DNA from 2 places in the Rhodococcus sp. LMD genome. Region 2 is predicted to be linked to the other one. Evidence: riboswitches for the same ligand, from Rfam matches in the RefSeq annotation. Region 2 holds a riboswitch; the other holds the start of a gene.
What was found. Region 2 has a riboswitch for thiamine pyrophosphate ahead of ACWPQI_RS08430 (TenA family protein). Riboswitches for the same ligand answer to the same signal wherever they lie in the genome.

Region 1: it holds a riboswitch for thiamine pyrophosphate, as region 2 does, so the genes downstream of both, ACWPQI_RS20670 (3-oxoacyl-ACP reductase) here and ACWPQI_RS08430 (TenA family protein) in region 2, are expected to answer to the same signal.

What each region holds. Positions count from the first base shown of each region.
Region 1 is NZ_CM148557.1:4,538,622-4,547,862, forward strand. Features, by position in the region: gene ACWPQI_RS20665 (LLM class flavin-dependent oxidoreductase) at 1-875, opposite strand, end outside; gene ACWPQI_RS20670 (3-oxoacyl-ACP reductase) at 875-1,639, opposite strand; TPP riboswitch at 1,694-1,786, opposite strand; TPP riboswitch at 1,987-2,081, opposite strand; gene ACWPQI_RS20675 (GAF domain-containing protein) at 2,458-3,585, shown strand; gene ACWPQI_RS20680 (DUF3263 domain-containing protein) at 3,678-3,968, opposite strand; gene lipA (lipoyl synthase) at 3,973-4,977, opposite strand; gene lpdA (dihydrolipoyl dehydrogenase) at 5,053-6,453, opposite strand; gene ACWPQI_RS20695 (2-oxo acid dehydrogenase subunit E2) at 6,464-8,014, opposite strand; gene ACWPQI_RS20700 (alpha-ketoacid dehydrogenase subunit beta) at 8,016-9,047, opposite strand; gene ACWPQI_RS20705 (thiamine pyrophosphate-dependent dehydrogenase E1 component subunit alpha) at 9,062-9,241, opposite strand, start outside.
Region 2 is NZ_CM148557.1:1,793,551-1,802,791, forward strand. Features, by position in the region: gene ACWPQI_RS08400 (T3SS (YopN, CesT) and YbjN peptide-binding chaperone 1) at 1-56, opposite strand, end outside; gene ACWPQI_RS08405 (alpha/beta hydrolase) at 208-1,203, opposite strand; gene ACWPQI_RS08410 (WS/DGAT/MGAT family O-acyltransferase) at 1,494-2,867, shown strand; gene ACWPQI_RS08415 (ABC transporter ATP-binding protein) at 2,874-3,662, opposite strand; gene ACWPQI_RS08420 (ABC transporter permease) at 3,659-4,453, opposite strand; gene ACWPQI_RS08425 (ABC transporter substrate-binding protein) at 4,434-5,462, opposite strand; gene ACWPQI_RS08430 (TenA family protein) at 5,459-6,178, opposite strand; TPP riboswitch at 6,171-6,269, opposite strand; gene ACWPQI_RS08435 (carboxylesterase/lipase family protein) at 6,382-7,923, shown strand; gene ACWPQI_RS08440 (FadR/GntR family transcriptional regulator) at 8,060-8,794, shown strand; gene ACWPQI_RS08445 (sterol desaturase family protein) at 8,791-9,241, shown strand, end outside.

The sequences.
Region 1 (9,241 bases), 2.7 Mb from region 2:
AACGCGTCCAGGGTCGCCTTCTTCGCCCGGGCCTCGTCCTCGGTGCGACCGACGTAGGGGACGAGGCCCGGCAATATCGCAATCGACGCGGGATCTCGTCCGGCGGCGGCAGCGCGGCCACGCAGATCGGTGGCGAAGTCGAGCGCCGCGGCCGAATCCCACGACACCGAGTACACCGCTTCGGCGTGCCGCGCTGCGAGGTTGCGTCCGGTCTCCGACGCGCCCGCTTGGAACAGCACCGGACGCCCCTGCGGACAACGCGGCACGGTGAGCGGCCCGTCGACGCGGAAGTGCTGACCGCGATGGTCGATCCGACGGATGGCATCGGCGTCGAGGTATCGACCGGCCGCGCGATCGACGAGGATGCCGGCTTCGTCCCACGAGTCCCACAGCGCAGTCAGCACCTCGATGAACTCCTCGGCGCGGCCGTAACGCTCAGCATGGTCCGGCAGCGCGTCGAACCCGTGGTTGCGCGCCTCCGCGTCGAACATCGAGGTCACAATGTTCACCCCGGCCCGTCCACCGCTGATGTGGTCCAGCGAGGCGAGCATCCGCGCCGCATGGAACGGTGTATGGAAGCTCGCGGACACCGTGGTGACCAGCCCGATGCGATTCGTCCTGCGCGCCATGGCGGACAGCGCGGTCAGGGGTTCGAGAAACCACGTGGTCCCGGCCGTGTAGCCCGGGTTCACGCAGTGTCCGTCGGCGAAGAACACCGCATCGAGGCAGCCGCGTTCGGCGGTCCGCGCGAGTTCCTCGTAGTAGGCGATGTCGCCGATTCGCTCCGCCGCGGACGATGGATGCCGCCAGGCCGCCGAATGGTGGCCGACACCGTGGAGAAAGGCGTTCAGATGGAGGGTGCGGGGCTCCGGCATCAGTTCATCACCAGTCCACCGTCGACCACCAGGTTCTGGCCGGTCACTGCTCGCGACCAGTCGGAAGCGAAGAACAGGACGGCGGCGGCGACGTCCGCCGGGGTGGTGACCTTCCGCAGGGGCGTGGAGGCGGCGATCAGGTCGAATACTTCCTCGGGGGTCGCTGCCGATGCGTCGGTGGTGCGCAGCAGCCCGCCGGAGACCATGTTCACGCGGATGCCTTCGGGCCCGAGGTCTGCCGCGAACGTGCGGGTCAGCGACAGCAGTGCCGCCTTGGCGGCGGTGTAGTCGTGATACGGCACCACCGGGTTCTGGAACAGGTTGGTGCCGATGTTGATGACGGTGCCGCCGCCGGCCTCGCGCATGCCGGGCAGGGCCGCCTGGATCGTGTTGACAGCGCCGCCGACGATGCCGTCGAGTTGAGCGGCGAAGTCGCCGTAGCCGATCTCGTCGGCTCTGCGGCGCGCGTCGCCGTTGAAGGAGAAGTCGGGCAGCGCGTTGTTGACCACGGTGGTGACCGGCCGGCCGAACTGTTTCCGGGCCTGCGTGAACAGGACGTCTACCTGCGCGGCGTCGGTCACGTCGGCGGGCAGGGCGATCGCACGGTCCGGGCCGATCTTCTCGGCGAGGGCGTGGGCGGCGTCGCTGCTGTTGCGGTAGTTGACCACGACGGCGGCGCCCTCGTCGGCGAACGCCTGCGCGAGGTGGCGACCGAGACCGCGCCCGGCGCCGGTGACGAGGACAGTCTGGTTCTGCAGGAGCATTGTCTGTTCTTTCCCTTCGGTGGGAAGGGGTTCACCGCAGCGACGGACCACACGGCCGCGCCGGCTCGGCATCCCTTCGCTCGCATGATCGAGATCAGGTTCGACGGGTCTGTCTCTCAGCCGTTTCCGGCACCCCGTGTCGAGTCCGTCGCAAGACTACCCCGGCTGTGCCTGCACGTCGAACTTCGATGTCACATCGGACAACTCGGCAGGCTGCGAAGGATCCCCGCCCGGCACGAGGACGATCCGGCGGCAGTGGGTCGCCTGAACATGGTCCAGAAGAAGCGCTGCCTGTCCTCCGGAATCCGAACCGGCAACGGACAACACTCGCGGCGGTGGACAAGCAGACATCGTCGTTCGGACATCCCTTCGCTAGTACGAACTAGAGCAGGTTCGACGAGTGTGATCTCAGCCCTCCTCCAGGGCACCCCGTGTCGAGAGGATCATAAGGCGTCGACGTCGTTCGGCGGCTCGGTGGGGCCGCGGGAGATGGACGGGTTCGGTGGCGAGCCGGCCGGGGCCACGCCGTACACGGTGCGGTCCGCTTCCCGCGGGTGTGTCGACCTGTGGTGGCGTGCGTGGGGCCCGAAAGCGTTCGTGCGGAACGATCTTGCTCAGGCAGTGTGCCGGTCGACCCACTTCTCGGCGAGTGTGCGAGATCGTCGACGAATTCCGCATTCGTGACGGCCGCAGACGGCAGGGGCCATGGTGTGGCTCACACTCCTGACGGTAGGCTGGACGGCGTGAGTAAGGCCAGTTCGGCGCGCCAACGGTTGCTCGCTTCCGGTTCCGGTGAAGACTTGTCGCGCCGCGCCCGATTGCTGAGCGACGTCCACGACGCGGTGATGTCCGGTCGGACGCCGCCGGTGCCGCCGCGCGACGTCGTCGCCCGGTCGTGGTCGCGTCTTCGGGCAGACGGTGTCAGTCCCGCCCGGTGTGAGGACGTCGTACTCGCGGACACTTCCGAACTCGAGGCGCGCCGTGCACGAAGTGCCCTGAGATCGGTTCTGCCCGAGCTACGCGGCACCCTGACCGAGGTGGCGAGCGACGCGAACTTCATCGTGGTCGTCGCAGACTCGGACGGGGTGGTGTTGTGGCGAGAGGGTGCACGCGACGTGCAGAGGGAAGCCGACGTCCTCGGATTCGTGGAGGGCGCCCGGTGGTCGGAGAAGTCGGTGGGCACCAATTCGGTCGGCACGTCGCTGGTCGAGGACGCTCCGGTGCAGCTCTTCTCGGCCGAACACTACGCGCGGTCCCACTACGGCTGGTCGTGTACGGGGTCACCGGTCCACGATCCACGCTCCGGCGAGGTACTCGGGGTACTGGACATCAGCGGGTCCGCGATGTCGGTGCATCCGGCCACCGTGGCCCTCGTGCAGACGGCTGTGCGATTGGCCGAGTCGATGCTCTGGCGCGAGCATGCCGCCCACCTCGACAGGCTCCGTGCCGATGCGGCACCGGTGCTCGCAGCGACGTGTGGGCCTGCCGTCGTCGTGGACGGTCACGGCTGGGTCGTGGCAGCCAGCGGAATCGGCGTTCCCGAACGACTGGCACCGCCGGGCGGCGACCGGCCGCTGCTCGTGCCCGGTCTCGGACTCTGCGTGCCCGAACCGCTCGGTGACGCATGGCTGGTGCGGCGCCGAGCGGAACGGGCGGCCGTCGAACTCGAACTCGACCTGGGAGCGGCTCCGCGGGCGACGGTGCGGGGGGAGACGGAATGGACGCGCGCCCTGTCACCGCGGCACGCGCAGATTCTGCGGGTATTGGCACGTACCCGGTCGGCCGGTATCGATGCCGCGTCGTTGAGCGAGGCCCTGTTCGGCGACCGGGACCACATCGTTGCCGTCCGTGCCGAGGTCTCCCGCCTGCGTAAGAGCCTCGGTCCCGTGCTGACGCCCCAGCCGTACCGGTTCGCTGACGGTGTCGAAGTTCGTGTGGTCAGGTGAGATCCGCCTGTGCAGATCTCGCTCGGAGCTCCCGCCGTCTCCGCGTCGACGAATCCGGGTAGGAGCGGCACGCGCGCCCTGCTCCCCGGGACTCACAGCGGGGCGGACCGGGCTTCTCTCGGAACATCGTCCCTCCGGGTCGGCGCTGATTCGGCGGCGCGCGAGGCGACGGTGCGCGCAGCGACGAAGTTGCGCAGGTCCGCGCGCAGTCGGGGGTGCAGCCGTATGGCGGCGGGGCTGTCGAGGATCTCACCCAGCCGGGTCAGATATCCCGCGGGGGTCATACCGAATTCGACGAGAAGGTCTCCGGGACTTCCGCCCCCGTAGGGCAGCCAGCGGCGGGCGAACTCGACGATGCGGTCGTCTTCGACGGCGGAACTCATGTGGTCACTCTCCTGGCGGGTGCGCTGCGGCGAGACGGCTGAGAGCAGCCGCGAGTGGACGGCGGTGGTGGGCCATGGCGTCGGCGTAGAGGCGGCCGGCGCGGTAGGAGGAACGCACGAGCGGCCCCGCCAGGACGCCGGCGAAACCGATCTCCTCGGCGGCCTTCGCGTGCTCGACGAATTCTTCCGGCGCGACCCACCGCTCGACTGGGTGGTGCCGCGGCGAGGGACGCAGATACTGGGTGATGGTGAGGATGTCGCAGCCGGCATCGTGCAGGTCGATCATCGCCTGATGCACTTCCTGTGGGGTCTCGCCCAGACCGAGGATCAGGTTCGATTTGGTGATCAGGCCGAAGTCGCGGGCGGCGGCGAGCACACCGAGCGAGCGTTCGTAGCGAAACGCGGGGCGGATCCGCTTGAAGAGCCGCGGCACGGTCTCGAGGTTGTGGGCGAGCACCTCGGGCCGGGAGTCGAACACCTCGGCCAGCAGGTCGGGCTTTCCGCCGAAGTCGGGGACGAGGTTCTCGACGCCGGTGCCGGGGTTGAGGGCGTGGATCTGCCGGACGGTTTCGGCGTAGAGCCAGGCGCCGCCGTCGGGCAGGTCGTCGCGGGCGACCCCGGTGATGGTGGAGTACCGAAGTCCCATCGCGTGCACGGACTCGGCGACGCGGCGGGGCTCGTCCCGGTCGAGGTCGGTGGGTCTGCCGGTGTCGATCTGACAGAAGTCGCAGCGGCGCGTGCACTGCCGCCCGCCGATCAGGAACGTGGCTTCGCGGTCTGCCCAGCATTCGAAGATGTTGGGGCAGCCGGCTTCCGCACACACCGTGTGCAGCCCTTCGCGTTCGACCAGACTCTCGAGTTCGGCATACGCAGGACTCGTCTTGACGCGCGCCTTGATCCAGTTCGGCTTGCGTTCGATGGGGGTCTGCGCGTTGCGGACCTCCAGTCGAAGCAATGTGCGGCCCGACCGGGCCGGCGCCTCGGGTGATGTTCCAGGGGTGGGATTCACGTTTCGTTCGATTCCTGGGCGTGGGGTTCCCGCCGAACCACGGTCCCACGCGGGCCCGCGGTTCGGCGGGACTTGCTACATGTTGATCGGGCGGCCCAGTGCGGCCAGAACCGATTCGTGCATCGCCTCCGACAGTGTCGGGTGCGCGAAGACGACCTCGGCGAGATCGTCGGCGGTCGCCTCCAGGGATCGAGCGATACCGAATCCTTGGATCTGCTCGGTGACATCCGGGCCGACCATGTGGGCACCGAGGAGTTCGCCGCTGTCGGCGTCGAAGATCGTCTTCACGAACCCGTCGGCTTCACCGATCGCGAGCGCCTTCCCGGACGCCTGCAGGTCGAACTGCCCGATCTGGAGGCGGCGGCCGGTCGCACGCGCTCGTTCTTCGGTGAGACCGAGGCTGGCGACCTGCGGCCTCGCATAGGTACAGCCCGGAACGTAGTCGCGGTCCAACGGCCGGACGTGATCCGCACCGGCGAGCTTGTCCACACACAGCACGGCCTCGTGGCTTGCCTTGTGGGCGAGGCAGGGTGCGCCCGCCACGTCACCGATCGCGTACACGCCGAACGCGGTGGTGCGACACCACTGGTCGGTGGTGACGAATCCGCGTTCGACCTCGACGCCGAGTTCCTCGAGGCCGAGGTCCTCGACGTTGCCCTGGATTCCGGCCGCAACGAGAACCCTGTCTACGGTCGACTCGTCGATCGTTCCGTCGGCCGACCGGACGGCCACGGTGACGGCGTTCGTGCCGACCGTCAGTTCGGACACCGAGGCGCCGGTGTGAATCCTGATGCCTCGCTTCTCGAACTGCCGCCGTACGTGGCCCGCGACGGCGGCATCCTCGACCGGCATGATCTGCGGAGCCACCTCGACGAGGGTGACGTCGGTGCCGAGATCGTTGTACAGACTCGCGAATTCGACGCCGATGGCGCCGGAGCCGATGACCAGCAAGGACTTCGGAAGCTCCGACGGGACCAGGGCATCGAAGTATGTCCAGACCCGGTCGCCGTCGGGGACGACACCGGGTACCGATCGCGGCCGGGCTCCGGTGGCCAGGATGATGTGGTCGGCCCGGTACTCGGACACCGACTCGTCCGCGGCCGTCACGGCGACGACGCCTTTGTCGAGCAGCCGCGCCGACCCCCGGACGACGTCGATGCCGTTCTTCTTCATCAGGTAGCCGATGCCGTCGGACAGTCGCCCGGACACCGACCGGCTGAACTCGACGAGGCGTGCCATGTCGAATTCCACACCGCTCGCGCTGAATCCGAGCGGCCGAAGGTTCGCCAGCGTGTGGGCGACATCGGCACCGTGCAGCAACGCCTTGGTAGGGATGCACCCCCAGTTCAGGCAGATCCCCCCGAGCCGGTCCCGCTCGACGACGGCGGTGCGCAGACCGTGCTGCGCGGCGCGGATGGCGGCGACATAGCCACCCGGCCCGCTCCCGACGACGATGACGTCGTATTTCTCTGTCATGGTGTACCTCTCAGACGAGCATCAGCGCGGGTGACTCGACGAAACGCCGGAGTTCTCGCAGGAAGGTGGCGCCGAGCGCGCCGTCGATCACCCGGTGGTCGCACGAGAGCGTGACGGTGAGCATCGTGCGCGCAACGACCTGACCGTCGACGACGACGGGACGCTCCTGTCCGGCACCGACTGCGAGGATGGCGCCCTGCGGTGGGTTGATGATCGCGTCGAATTCCCGCACACCGAACATGCCGAGATTGGACACCGTGAAAGTGCCGCCCTGGAACTCGTCGGCCGTCAGTTTCCCGGTCTTGGCCTTGGTCACCAGCGACTGCACCTCCCCGGAGATCTCGGCGAGAGTCTTGCCATCGGCCCCGCGCACGATCGGGGTGATCAGACCCGACGGCAGTGCGACAGCCACCGAGATGTCGGCACTCGCGTAGCGCAGCACCGACTGTGTCGCCTCGTCGAACTGAACGTTGACATCGGGCACCTTCCGCAGCGCCGCGGCACACGCCTTGAGGACGAAATCGTTGACCGACAGCTTGACGGCCGGCACGGTCGCATTGATCTTCGTCCGCAAGGCAAGAAGATCGTCGATCTGCAGGTCCGCGGTGAGCCGGAAGTGCGGGGCGCTGCGCTTCGACTCCTGCAACCGCTGCCCGATCGCCTTGCGCATCGCGGTGAACGGAATCGTCTCGAACGCCGCCTCCGCGACGGGTTCGGGCGCGGCGACGACTTCCGGTTGCAGCCGGAACCGGCGCTCGGCCTCGCGGACGTCGGCCTCACACACCCGACCACGTGAACCGGTGGCGCGGCAGTCGTGCAGATTGATCCCGAGGGACGCGGCCAGACGTCGGGCCACGGGGGTGGCCGGGACGGCGGTGTCGTCCTCGAAGGAACGTCCCGGTACACCCGACCGCGTCGGCGACGGCGGTGGTGCGACGGTTCCACCGGCCGCACGGATCGAGTCGTGGATGTCGGCAACGGAGATCCGGCCCTCCCGGCCGGTCCCCGTCACACGGGCCAGGTCGATCGACAACTCGTCCGCCAGGCGGCGGGCGTGCGGGGTCGCGAACACGTCACCGTTCGTCCGTCCGCGCAGGGCATCGGGAACGATCGTCGCGCCGGGACGTGGACGGGACCCGGTGGCCGCCCCGGTCGCCGGTACCGATTCGTGGGCCGCCGGCGCCGGCGGGCTGCTCTCGAGATCCGGCTGCGCGACGGTGGGCTGTCCGCCCGGTGACCGGCCGGACTCGGCCGGTGCCGGCACCTGATCTGCCCCGATGCCGGCGAGGAATTCCTCGATTTCGGCGTCGGAGACCGCGGCCTCGGCCGACACCGCCAGCACCGCACCGACCGGCAACGTCTCCCCCGCCTTGGCGACGACCCGTCGGAGCACCCCGTCGAACGGCGCCTCCAACTGGTTGGCGATCTTGCTGGTCTCGATCTCGCAGATCAGGTCGCCCTTCGAGAAGGACGCTCCCTCCTCGACCAGCCACTCCGCCACGGTGCCTTCCTCCATGGACAGGCCCCACTTGGGAACTTCGATCAGTTTGATCTCACTCATGTCAGGCACTCACAACCTTGCGGACGGCGGCCTCGATCCGAGCGGCATTCGGCAGCCACGCCTGCTCGAGGACCGGGGAGAACGGCACCGGGGTGTGCGGCGGGGTGACCAGTTCGATCGGCGCCTTCAGTGACCCGAACGCACGCGTCGCAATCAGCGCGGCGACGTCGTGACCGAACCCGCAGCGCGCCGCGGACTCGTCGGCGATCACAACCCGGCCGGTGGAGGCGACGGATTCGAGGATGCCCTCCTCGTCGAGCGGCGACACCGTGCGGGGGTCGACGACCTCGACGGAGATCCCCTCGGCTGCCAGCTTGTCCGCGGCGGTGTTGGCGGCGTTCACCATCGCCGACAGCGCGATGATCGTGACGTCCGTGCCCTCACGGGTGTAGTTGGCGACACCGAACGGGATCGTGTACGGCTCGTCCGGAACCTCGCCCTTGACGTCGTAGAGTGTCTTGTGTTCACAGAACACGACGGGATCGTCGTCGCGAATCGACTGGATCAGCAGGCCTTTGGCGTCGTACGCATTCGACGGGGCGACGACCTTGAGGCCGGGAACGGCGGCGAACACGTTGTACGGTGACTGCGAGTGCTGGGCGGCAGCGGAGAATCCGGCGCCGATCATGCCCCGCACCACCATCGGGGTACGGGCCTTGCCGCCGAACATGTACCGGAACTTCGCGGCCTGGTTGTAGAGCGCGTCGTAGCAGACTCCGAAGAAGTCCATGAACATCAACTCGGCCACCGGTCGCAGCCCGGTCAGAGCAGCGCCGGCTGCCATGCCGATGATCGCGGACTCGGTGATCGGGGTGTCGATGACACGGTCGGAACCGAACTCGGTCCACAGACCCTTCGTCACCCCCAGCACACCGCCGAACGCCTCCACCTTCCCGGACTCGAGCTCCGGATTGGTGCCGGCGTGACCGCCGCGCAGGTCCTCACCGATCTGCACGACCGTCGCGTCCCGCTGCATCTCCTGTGCGAGTGCGGCCTTGATCGCTTCGCGATATGTCGTCTTCGACGTGGTCATTTTCGTTCTCTCTCTCAGTACGACACGTAGACGTCGGTCAGCAGGTTCGTCAACGGCGGATACTCGGCAGCGCGCGCCTTCGTGACGGCGACCTCGACCCGTTCACGAGCCTCGGCGTCGATCGCATCGAGTTCCTTCGCGGTGACCTTCTTGCCGTCGACCTTCGCGCGGAACTTCACCAGCGGATCGTGGGT
Region 2 (9,241 bases):
AACTCGTTCCAGGACCGGTCGACGTCGCGGTCGAATCGGCTCTCGGTGTCGGTCACGATCCACCCCCTTTTCCGCTGTCGCGGGACCGTGTGACGACACTAGCCGGGGGGACCGACAGTCGCCGGGCGGGCAGCATCACTCGGTGGCGGGCCCGGAACATCCGGCCGCCCGGGCCGCCGTCGGCGCAGGCTGCGGGCAGCCGACCCGTCAGCGCAGGCTGCGGACGAACACCCCGATCGACGCGACGGCCCGTCCCGCCTCGGGCACGATGCCCGCCGCGGCCTGGAACACGTGCACCTGCCGCTCCCACACCTGCAGTTCGCAGTGCACACCCGCGCCCGCGAGACGCGCGGCCATCAGCTCGGCGTCGACGTACGTCATCTCCTCCGAACCGGTCTGGATGAGGGTGGGCGGCATGGCGGTCAGGTCGGCGTCGACCGGGGACACCGCGCGAGGACCAGGCCCGCCGGCGGCGGCGTCGATGCGGGCGATCACGTCGGCCAGGGCCGGAACGGCGCGGCGCGGGAACAGGGCGCACCGATACGAATTGGGATGCGCGAGCTTGCCGCGGGTGTCGAGGTCGGTCAGCGGCGAGAGCGCCACGTTGCCGGCCGGACGGCCGAGGCCCAGCCGCAGCGCCTCGAGCGTGACCTGGAAGGTGAGGAATCCACCCGCCGAGTCGCCGGCCACCACGATCCGCTCGGCCGGGTAGCCGTGCGCGATCAGCCACCGCAGCCCCTCGATGCCGTCCTCGACCGCGCTCTCGATCGGGTGCCCCGGCAGCATGCGGTAGGCGACGCTGAGCACGGGAGCCCCGGCTGCCGACGAGATGCGCGAGACCATCTGCCGGTGGGTGGTCAGCCCGCACACCAGGAACGCCCCGCCGTGCAGGTACAGGATCGCGGTGGAGCCGTCGGCGCCCGGCGCGGCGAGGAACTCGGCGCGGCAGGACGGCAGCCGCACCGCATGCCGGTGCGTGCCGGGGACCGGCTTGAGGGGAAACGCGAGGCGGTCCACCACACCGGTCGGCCAGGGCAGGTGCGGGGCGCGTGCCCACGCGTCGATGACCGGCTTGACGGTGCTGCGCACCGAGAAGGTCAGCGCCTGGGACGGAATGCTCACCCCGGCGATCTCACGTCGCAGCACCGGCCGCGGTACGGGCGGATACGACAACGACGGATGGTTCGACGCGGTGCTCGTCACCGGAACCTCCTCGTCCTCGTCCGCTCGGGCGGAGCTGCGCTCGTCGGCTCCGGCTTGTCCTCCGCGGCCCGTCCGCCGTGGCTTTCGCAACGTTCGTCCGGGTCGGTTGATCGACAGTACGACGACGATCCGCCGGGGCGAAGCACCGTGACTCGATGGAGACCGGGCATCGTGATTTCCGCAGGTCGCGGGCCCTTCTGTTATCTATTCGGTACGGCATGCGCGGGACCGACGTACGATCCATCCCAGCGTGCGACGGCGGACGAAAGGGGGCAGTCCCCGTGGGGTACATGCCGGTGACGGACTCGATGTTCCTGCTCGCCGAGTCGCGGGAGCGCCCGATGCACTTCGGTTCGCTGGAACTGTTCACCCCGCCGCCCGACGCCGGCCCGGGGTACGTCACCGACCTCTACAACCGGCTCGTCGCCGACGCGCACGTCGACGAGCTGTTCCGCAAGCGACCGGCCGATCCGGTGTCGAGCCTCGGCTACACCTGGTGGACCGTCGACGACGAGATCGACCTCGAGTACCACGTCCGGCACTCGGCGCTGCCGGCACCGGGCCGGATCCGCGAGCTGTTCACCCTCGTCTCCCGCCTGCACAGCGGGCTGCTCGACCGGCACCGGCCCCTGTGGGAGGCGTACCTGATCGAAGGACTCGCCGACGGCCGGTTCGCCGTCTACACGAAGATGCACCACGCGCTGCTCGACGGGGTCTCGGGGCTGCGGCTGTTGCGGCGCACCTACACCACCGACCCGAGCGCGCGCGACTTCCCGGCGCCGTGGCACCTGCCGCCCCGCCCCCGATCCGGGAACGGATCCGGGACGCACGCGCGGACGTCGACCGTCGGTACGGTGCGCTCCGTGGCCGGCGACGTGCTCGGCGCGGCGCCCGTGGCGCTGCGGATCGCGCGGACCGTGCTCGGCGGCCGCCGCGTCGCACTGCCGTACGAGGCCCCGCGATCGATGTTCAACGTCCCGATCGACGGGACGCGGCGCTTCGCGGCGCAGTCCTGGAGCCGCGCACGCATCACACGGGTGCGGTGCGCGGCCGGCGTGTCGAGCAACGACGTCGTCGTCGCGATGTGCGCCGGCGCCATCCGCGCCTATCTCCTCGAGCGGCAGGCGCTGCCGGAGACCCCGTTGATCGCGATGGTCCCGGTGTCGCTGCGCGCGAAGGACACCCCCGAGTCGGACTCGGGTGGCAACAGCGTCGGGGTCACGCTGTGCAACCTCGGCACCCATCTCGAGGATCCGCTCACCCGGCTGTCGACGGTCAGCGATTCGATGGCGGAGGGCAAGACCCTGTTCGGCGGGATGACGCCGCTGCAGGCGACGGTGTGGTCGGCGCTCAACATCGCCGGACTCGCGCTGGCGCCGATCTCGGGCGCGGTCGCCCTGGCGCCGCCGCCGTTCAACCTCATCATCTCCAACGTGCCGGGACCGCGGGAACCGGTGTACCGGGGTGGATCCCGGCTCGACGGCATCTATCCCGTGTCGGTCGTGCTCAGCGGTCAGGCGCTCAACATCACGCTGACCAACACCGCGGACACCGTCGACTTCGGCGTGGTCGGGTGCCGCCGCACCGTCCCCGCACTGCAGCGACTGCTGGGACATCTCGAGGACGCCCTCACGGAACTCGAACTCGCACTAGATATTTCGTGAGCGGTGTCAGTCCCGCAGCGACGAGCTGCGCGGGTCCTGGGGTGTCGAACCCCGCGCGCCCGTGCTGTGTAGGACGTCGACGAGTTCGCCTTCGAGCGCCACGAACTCCGGAGACGTCAGCGCGTCCAGGCCCCGGGGGCGCGGCAGCGGCACCGACACTTCGTGGCACACCCGCGCCGGGCGGGGCGTGAGCACCAGCACCCGATCCGACAGCAGCAGCGCCTCCCGCACGTCGTGGGTGATCATCAGCACCGTCCAGCGGTCGCGCTGCCACACCTGCTGCAGCCACAACTGCATCTCGGTGCGGGTCAGCGAATCCAGGGCGCCGAACGGTTCGTCCAGCAGCAGCACGTCGCGGCCCTGCAGGACGGTCCGCGCGAGTGCCGCACGCTGCCGCATCCCACCCGAGAGCTGCCGCGGCGCGGCCTCCTCGAACCCGGCGAGACCGAAGGCGGGGAACAACTTTCGTGCCCGGTCCCGCGCCTCACCGCGGGGCGTGCCCTGGACCTCGAGGCCGAGCGCGCAGTTGTCGAGCACGCTGCGCCACGGGAACAGCAGATCCTTCTGCGGCATCAGCGCGGCGCGTCCCGGTGCGGCCGGCCGACCGGCGACCGTGACGGCGCCGGTGTCGGGCACGTCGAGGCCGGCGACCAGCCCGAACAGGGTGGACTTGCCGCAGCCGCTCGGGCCGATGAGCGAGACGAACTCGCCGTCGGCCACCGCGAACTCGGCGCCGTCGAGGACGGTGCGCCCATCGAACGCCTTGTGCACGCCGGTGACGGCGACGGCGTTCACCGCAGGCTCCTCGTCGCCAGCGCCCACGGGGCCACCACCCGCTCGGCGGCATAGGTGAGCAGGTACAACGCGAGGGAGAGCACCGCGGTGACGAGCACCGCCGCGAGTACCAGATCGGTCCGGAACGAGTTCTTCTGGGTGCTCATGTAGATCCCGAGTCCCGACGTGGCGCCGACGTACTCGGCGAAGACCGCGCCGACCACGGCGTAGGTGACCCCGATGCGCAGCGCCGTGAAGAATCGGGGCAGCGCCGACGGGAGCCGCACGTACCGGAACTCCTGCCGACGCGAGGCGCCCATGCTGCGCAGCAGCGCCCCCGCCTCCCGGTCCGCGGCCGCGAAGCCCTCGATCAGGCCGATCGCCATGGGGAAGAACGTGGCGAGCGCGATCACCAGGATCTTCGGCAGCAGCCCGAATCCGAACCAGATGATCATCAGTGGCGCGATCGCGATGATCGGCAGGGTCTGCGACACCACGAACAGCGGCACCAGGGCCCGGCGCAGCCACGGCGAGAAGTCCACGACGATCGCCAGCGCCCAGGCGACCGCCAGGGACACCGCGAAGCCGACGAGCGTGACCTGCAGCGTCGACCAGGCGTGACCGGCGATGTCGGTGCGGTGCGCCCACCCCTGCTCGAGGACCCGGGCGGGGGAGGGCAGCACCTGCGGGCGGATGCCGCTGACCGCCACGTACAGCTGCCAGCCGAGGGCCAGCGCGGCGACGGTCAGCGCGGCCGGGGCCACGCGCCGCGCCCAGGAATTGCGGGTGGGGTCAGGGGGTGAGGTAGTCATCGGTGAAGTAGGTCGACCAGTCCGGCTCGGTGGTCAACGGTGCGCCGTCGGGACCGGAGAGCAGGCCCTTCTCGAACAGGAACCGGGAGTACCCGGTCCATCGCTCGAGGGTGAGGGTGCCGACGCGGCCGTTCTCGTCGCGCAGGTAGTCGGTCGACAGCATCCGCTGGCTCTCGTAGACGAGGTCCTCGTCGGAGAAGGCCCCCGGGTTCGCCTCGATCAGCGCGCGAGCGCCGCGGTCGGGGTCCTGCGCGGCGATCTCGTAGCCCCGCTGGACGGCCTGCACGAAGGCCCGGGCCTGGTCCGGGTGTTCGGCCAGCCAGTCCTCGTTGCCGTCGACCACGATCGCGTAGGCGTCGGGGAACCCGTAGTCGGTGTAGCGGAAGTAGCGCATCGGCAGCCCGCGGTGCTCGGCCTCGATGCCCTCCCATGCCAGGTAGGAGACGGTGAAGTCGGCGGTGCCGGAGTACACGGCCTCGTACGCGGAGGTGCCGAGGGTGACCGAGGTGAAGTCGCCGCGCCCGCCGTCGTTGCGGATCACCTGGGCGAGCGTCTCCTCGTCGCCCGGGTCGCCGAAGCCCGCATAGGTGCGGGAGTCGAGGTCCGCGGGCCGGGTCAGGTCGGCGCGGTCCGCCTTGACGGCGATGCCGGTCGCCCAGTGCTGCAGCGGCGCGAGCACCGAGACGGTGCGCGAGCCGGCCGCCCGGGAGAACGTCGCCTGCGCCTGCGTGGAGATGCCGAACTCGGCGTTGCCGGCGTCGACGAGGGTGTCCGGGGTGGTGTTGTTGTAGGGCAGGAACTCGACGTCGAGACCGGCGTCGGCGAACAGGCCCTCCTGCTGGGCGACGTACAGGCCGGTGTGGTTGGTGTTCGGCGTCCAGTCCAGGGCGAATCGGATGGTGTCGCCGGACTCGTCGCCGTTCCCGGCGCAGGACGCGGTGAGCAGCAGCGCGGCGGTGACGGCGGCCAGGACGGTGAACCGGCGGCGCAGCCGGGGGAGCGTGGTCATGAGGCCGGCCACTCCTGGGTGTTGAGCGCGGTGTCCCAGAACAGCAGCTCGTAGCGGGTGGCGATGGTGAACGCCTCGGCCATGGCGTCGCGCTCGGCGTCGGTGGCGGCTGCCGCCGCGGCGTCGACGAGGTCACGGGCGCCGGCGACCGCGGCATGGAACTCGGGCGCGTCGTAGGTGGTGACCCACTGGGCGTAGGGGTGGGCGGGATCCGCGGCGAGCACGTCGGCGGCGCGGACGGCGAGGTCGCGGCCGACCTCGGCGTAGATCCAGAAACAGGGGAGTACCGCGGCGGCGCCCACCGGATACGGGTCGGTGGCGACGGTGGCGGTGAGATAGGAGACGTAGCCGAGGCAAGCGGGCGAGTGCGCGGGGGTGTCCTCGGCGGGCGGCAGGACGCCACCGGTCAGCAGACCCCGGTGCAGGGCGGATTCCTCGGTGGCGGCCGTGGCCGCGCTGTTCGCCCAGAACGCGGCGGTGCCCGGGTCCGGGGCCTTCACCGCGAGCAGGGCGAGTGCCTTGGCGTACCCGGCGAGGTACAGGGCGTCCTGCTCGATGTAGAAGCGGAACGCGTCGAGCGGCAGCGTCCCGTCGCCGAGGCGGCGCAGGAACTCGAGGTCGTCGATGGCCTCGCGCAGGACCTTGGTCCGGTCCCACAGCAGATCGGTGAAGCGGTCGGTCCCTGCCGGGACCGACGCGCGGGCAGGCATGGTCATGCCAGGACATCCCTTCGTCAGCATTACCTGATCAGGTTCGACGGGTGTGATCTCAGCCCCGCGCATGTGCGGAGCACCCCGTGTCTACGGAGCCGACGATAGCACTCGGCGCAGACCGCCTCCGCCGCCCGGGCCACCGGGCTCCGCATGCAACCTGTCTGTTGTTGGTACCTTGGCCCGAGACCGTTCGTTCGGGAGGAACCGTGGACGCCGAGACGCTCATCGTCGGCTGCAAGTACGGCGACGTACGCGGCTACCGCGACGGCTCCGTCTACACGTGGAAGGGAGTCCCGTACGCCGCGCCGGCGTCCGGCGACCTCCGGTTCCGCGCCCCCGAACCGCCGGAGCCGTGGACCGACGTGCTCGACGCGCGGCGCTTCGGGCCCATCGCGCCGCAGGGACGCAACAACCCGATCCCCATCGATCCGGGGCTGACGATCGGTGAGGACTGCCTCTCGTTGAACATCTGGGCGCCGGAGCCGGACGGGGAGCCCCGGCCGGTGATGGTGTGGATCCACGGCGGCGCCTACGTCCTCGGTTACTCGGGTCAGCGGATCTACGACGGACGGTTGCTCGCCGAGCGCGGCGACGTCGTCGTGGTGACGGTCAACTACCGGCTCGGCGCGCTCGGGTTCCTCGACTTCTCGTCGTTCTCGACCGCCGGGACCACCTTCGAATCCAATGTGGGGCTGCGCGATCAGATCGCCGCGCTCGAGTGGGTCCGCGACTGCATCTCCGCGTTCGGAGGCGACCCCGACCGGGTCACCGTGTTCGGCGAGTCGTCGGGTGGCGGGTCGCTGACCACACTGATGACCGTGCCCCGCGCCGAGGGTTTGTTCCACCGGGCCATCGCGCAGAGCCCGCCGGCGACGTCGGCGTACGGGTCCGAGCGGGCTGCGCGGGTCGCCGAGCGGTACCTCGAGATCCTCGACCTCACCCCGGCGCGGGTGTGGGCGCTGCGGGACATGCCGCACGAGGCGCTGACCGATGCGGGGGACGTGCTCGTCGGCGAGATCCCCACGAAGTTCCCCGGCACGCTCGCGATGGCGCCCGTGGTCGATCGCGACCTGGTGCCGAAGTATCCGGTGGCGGCGTTCCAGAAGGGGCTCGCGCACCGGATCCCCCTGATCATCGGCTCCAACAAGGACGAGCCGTCGATCTTCCGCTTCATGAAGTCGCCGTTGATGCCGGTGAGCGACGCCTCCGTGCAGGCGATGCTCGACGCCCTCGCCGAGGACCACCCGGAGTTGCTGCCCGACCGCATCGCGGAGATCATCTCCGCGTACCCGGATGTCACGAAAACGTCCGGGGCGATGGCTCTTTCGCGGGACGCGGGGTTCCGGATGCCGGTGGTGTGGATCGCCGACGCGCACAGCGCCCACTCGCCGACGTGGGTGTACCGGTTCGACCATGCGACCCCGATGCTCAAGGCGGCACGGATCGGTGCCGGCCATGCCACCGAACTGCCCTACGTCTTCGGCAATTTCGGGACGCTCGATCGCGATCCCACGTTCTGGCTCGGCGGGCGCAAGGCTGCGACGACGATCTCGGGCCGGATCCAGCGTCGCTGGCTGGCCTTCGCGCACCACGGCGTGCCGGCCGCCCTGGACGGATCCCGGCACTGGGCGCCGTACGACACCGACAAGCGCATGACCCTCCTGATCGACAACACCGACACCCTCGTCCCGGACCCCGACAAGATACTGCGCGAGGTGTGGGGCGACCAGGTGATGGGCTTCAGCTGACCGCTCGGGGGGCGGCCGAATGTGACATTCCGTCGGTCTGACCGACGCGATGTGACATTCGGCCACTCCCGACGGTGGTGGGAACTGGTCTTACCACTTGACCTCTGTCCGGATGGGGGCTTACGGTCGGGTCGTGATGTTCGAGCCGATCGCCCGCAAGTCCGCCTCCGGCGAGGTGTACGACCAGATCGCCGCCCGGGTGCTCGGCGGCGACCTCGCCGCCGGGGCGTCGCTGCCGAGCGAACGCCACCTCGCCGAGGCGTTCGGAGTGTCGAGACCCGCTGTGCGAGAAGCCCTCTCTCGGCTCGCGCACGCCGGGCTGGTGGAGGTGCGCCAGGGGGAGGCGACCTCGGTGCGCGATTTCCGCACCCAGGCCGGGCCGGAACTGCTGCCGCGGCTGCTCGTGCGCGACGGTCGGCCCGACTGGGGTGTCGTCCGCAGCGTCCTCGAAGCCAGGCAACTCATCGGCCGTCAGGTCGCCCGCCTCGCGGCCACCCGCGCGACGGACGAGACGCAACCCCGATTGCGCGAGTCCGTGGCACGCCTCGCCGCGGGGGACGACCCCGTCACGCTGCAGGTCGCCGCCCTCGAATTCTGGGAACACGTCGTCGACGCCGCCGACTCCCTCGCGTTCCGGCTGATCTTCAACAGCCTGCGCAACGCGTACGAGCCGGCCATGACCGCGATGGCCGGGGTGCTGATCGTCGAGGTCGGGCGCGCCGACCTCTACGAACGGCTCGCCGACGCGATCGTCGCGCGCGACGAGGACGGCGCCGAGCACGCCGCCGGCGAACTGCTCGACCTGGGCACGTCGGCCCTGACCACCGCCATCGACCAGGCCGAACACGGAGAGGCGAGGAACCGGACATGAGCACGAATCGGACCGAGGGACGGGGCCGTCGCGCCTCGATCGGCCTGCGGGACGCCGCCGTCGAGTTCGTGCGGCACCCGTCGCCGTGGATGATCGGCGGGTTGCTCGCTGCTGCGGTCGTCGCACGGATACTCGTCGGCGACTGGCAGGTCACCGACGCGCTGGTCCCGCTGGTCGCCCTGCTGGTGTTCCCGCTGGTGGAGTGGGTCATCCACGTCGGCATCCTGCACTGGCGGCCGCGCCGGATCGGTGGGCTGACGCTCGACTCGCTGCTGGCGCGCAAGCATCGCGAACACCACAGCGATCCGCGCGACGTGCCGCTGGTCTTCATCCCCTGGCAGACCCTGGCGTGGCTGCTGCCGGTGCTCGTCCTCGTCGCGTGGCTGGTCTTCCCCCGGCCCGGACTGGGACTGACATTCCTGGTGACGCTCGGTGTCCTGGGCCTGA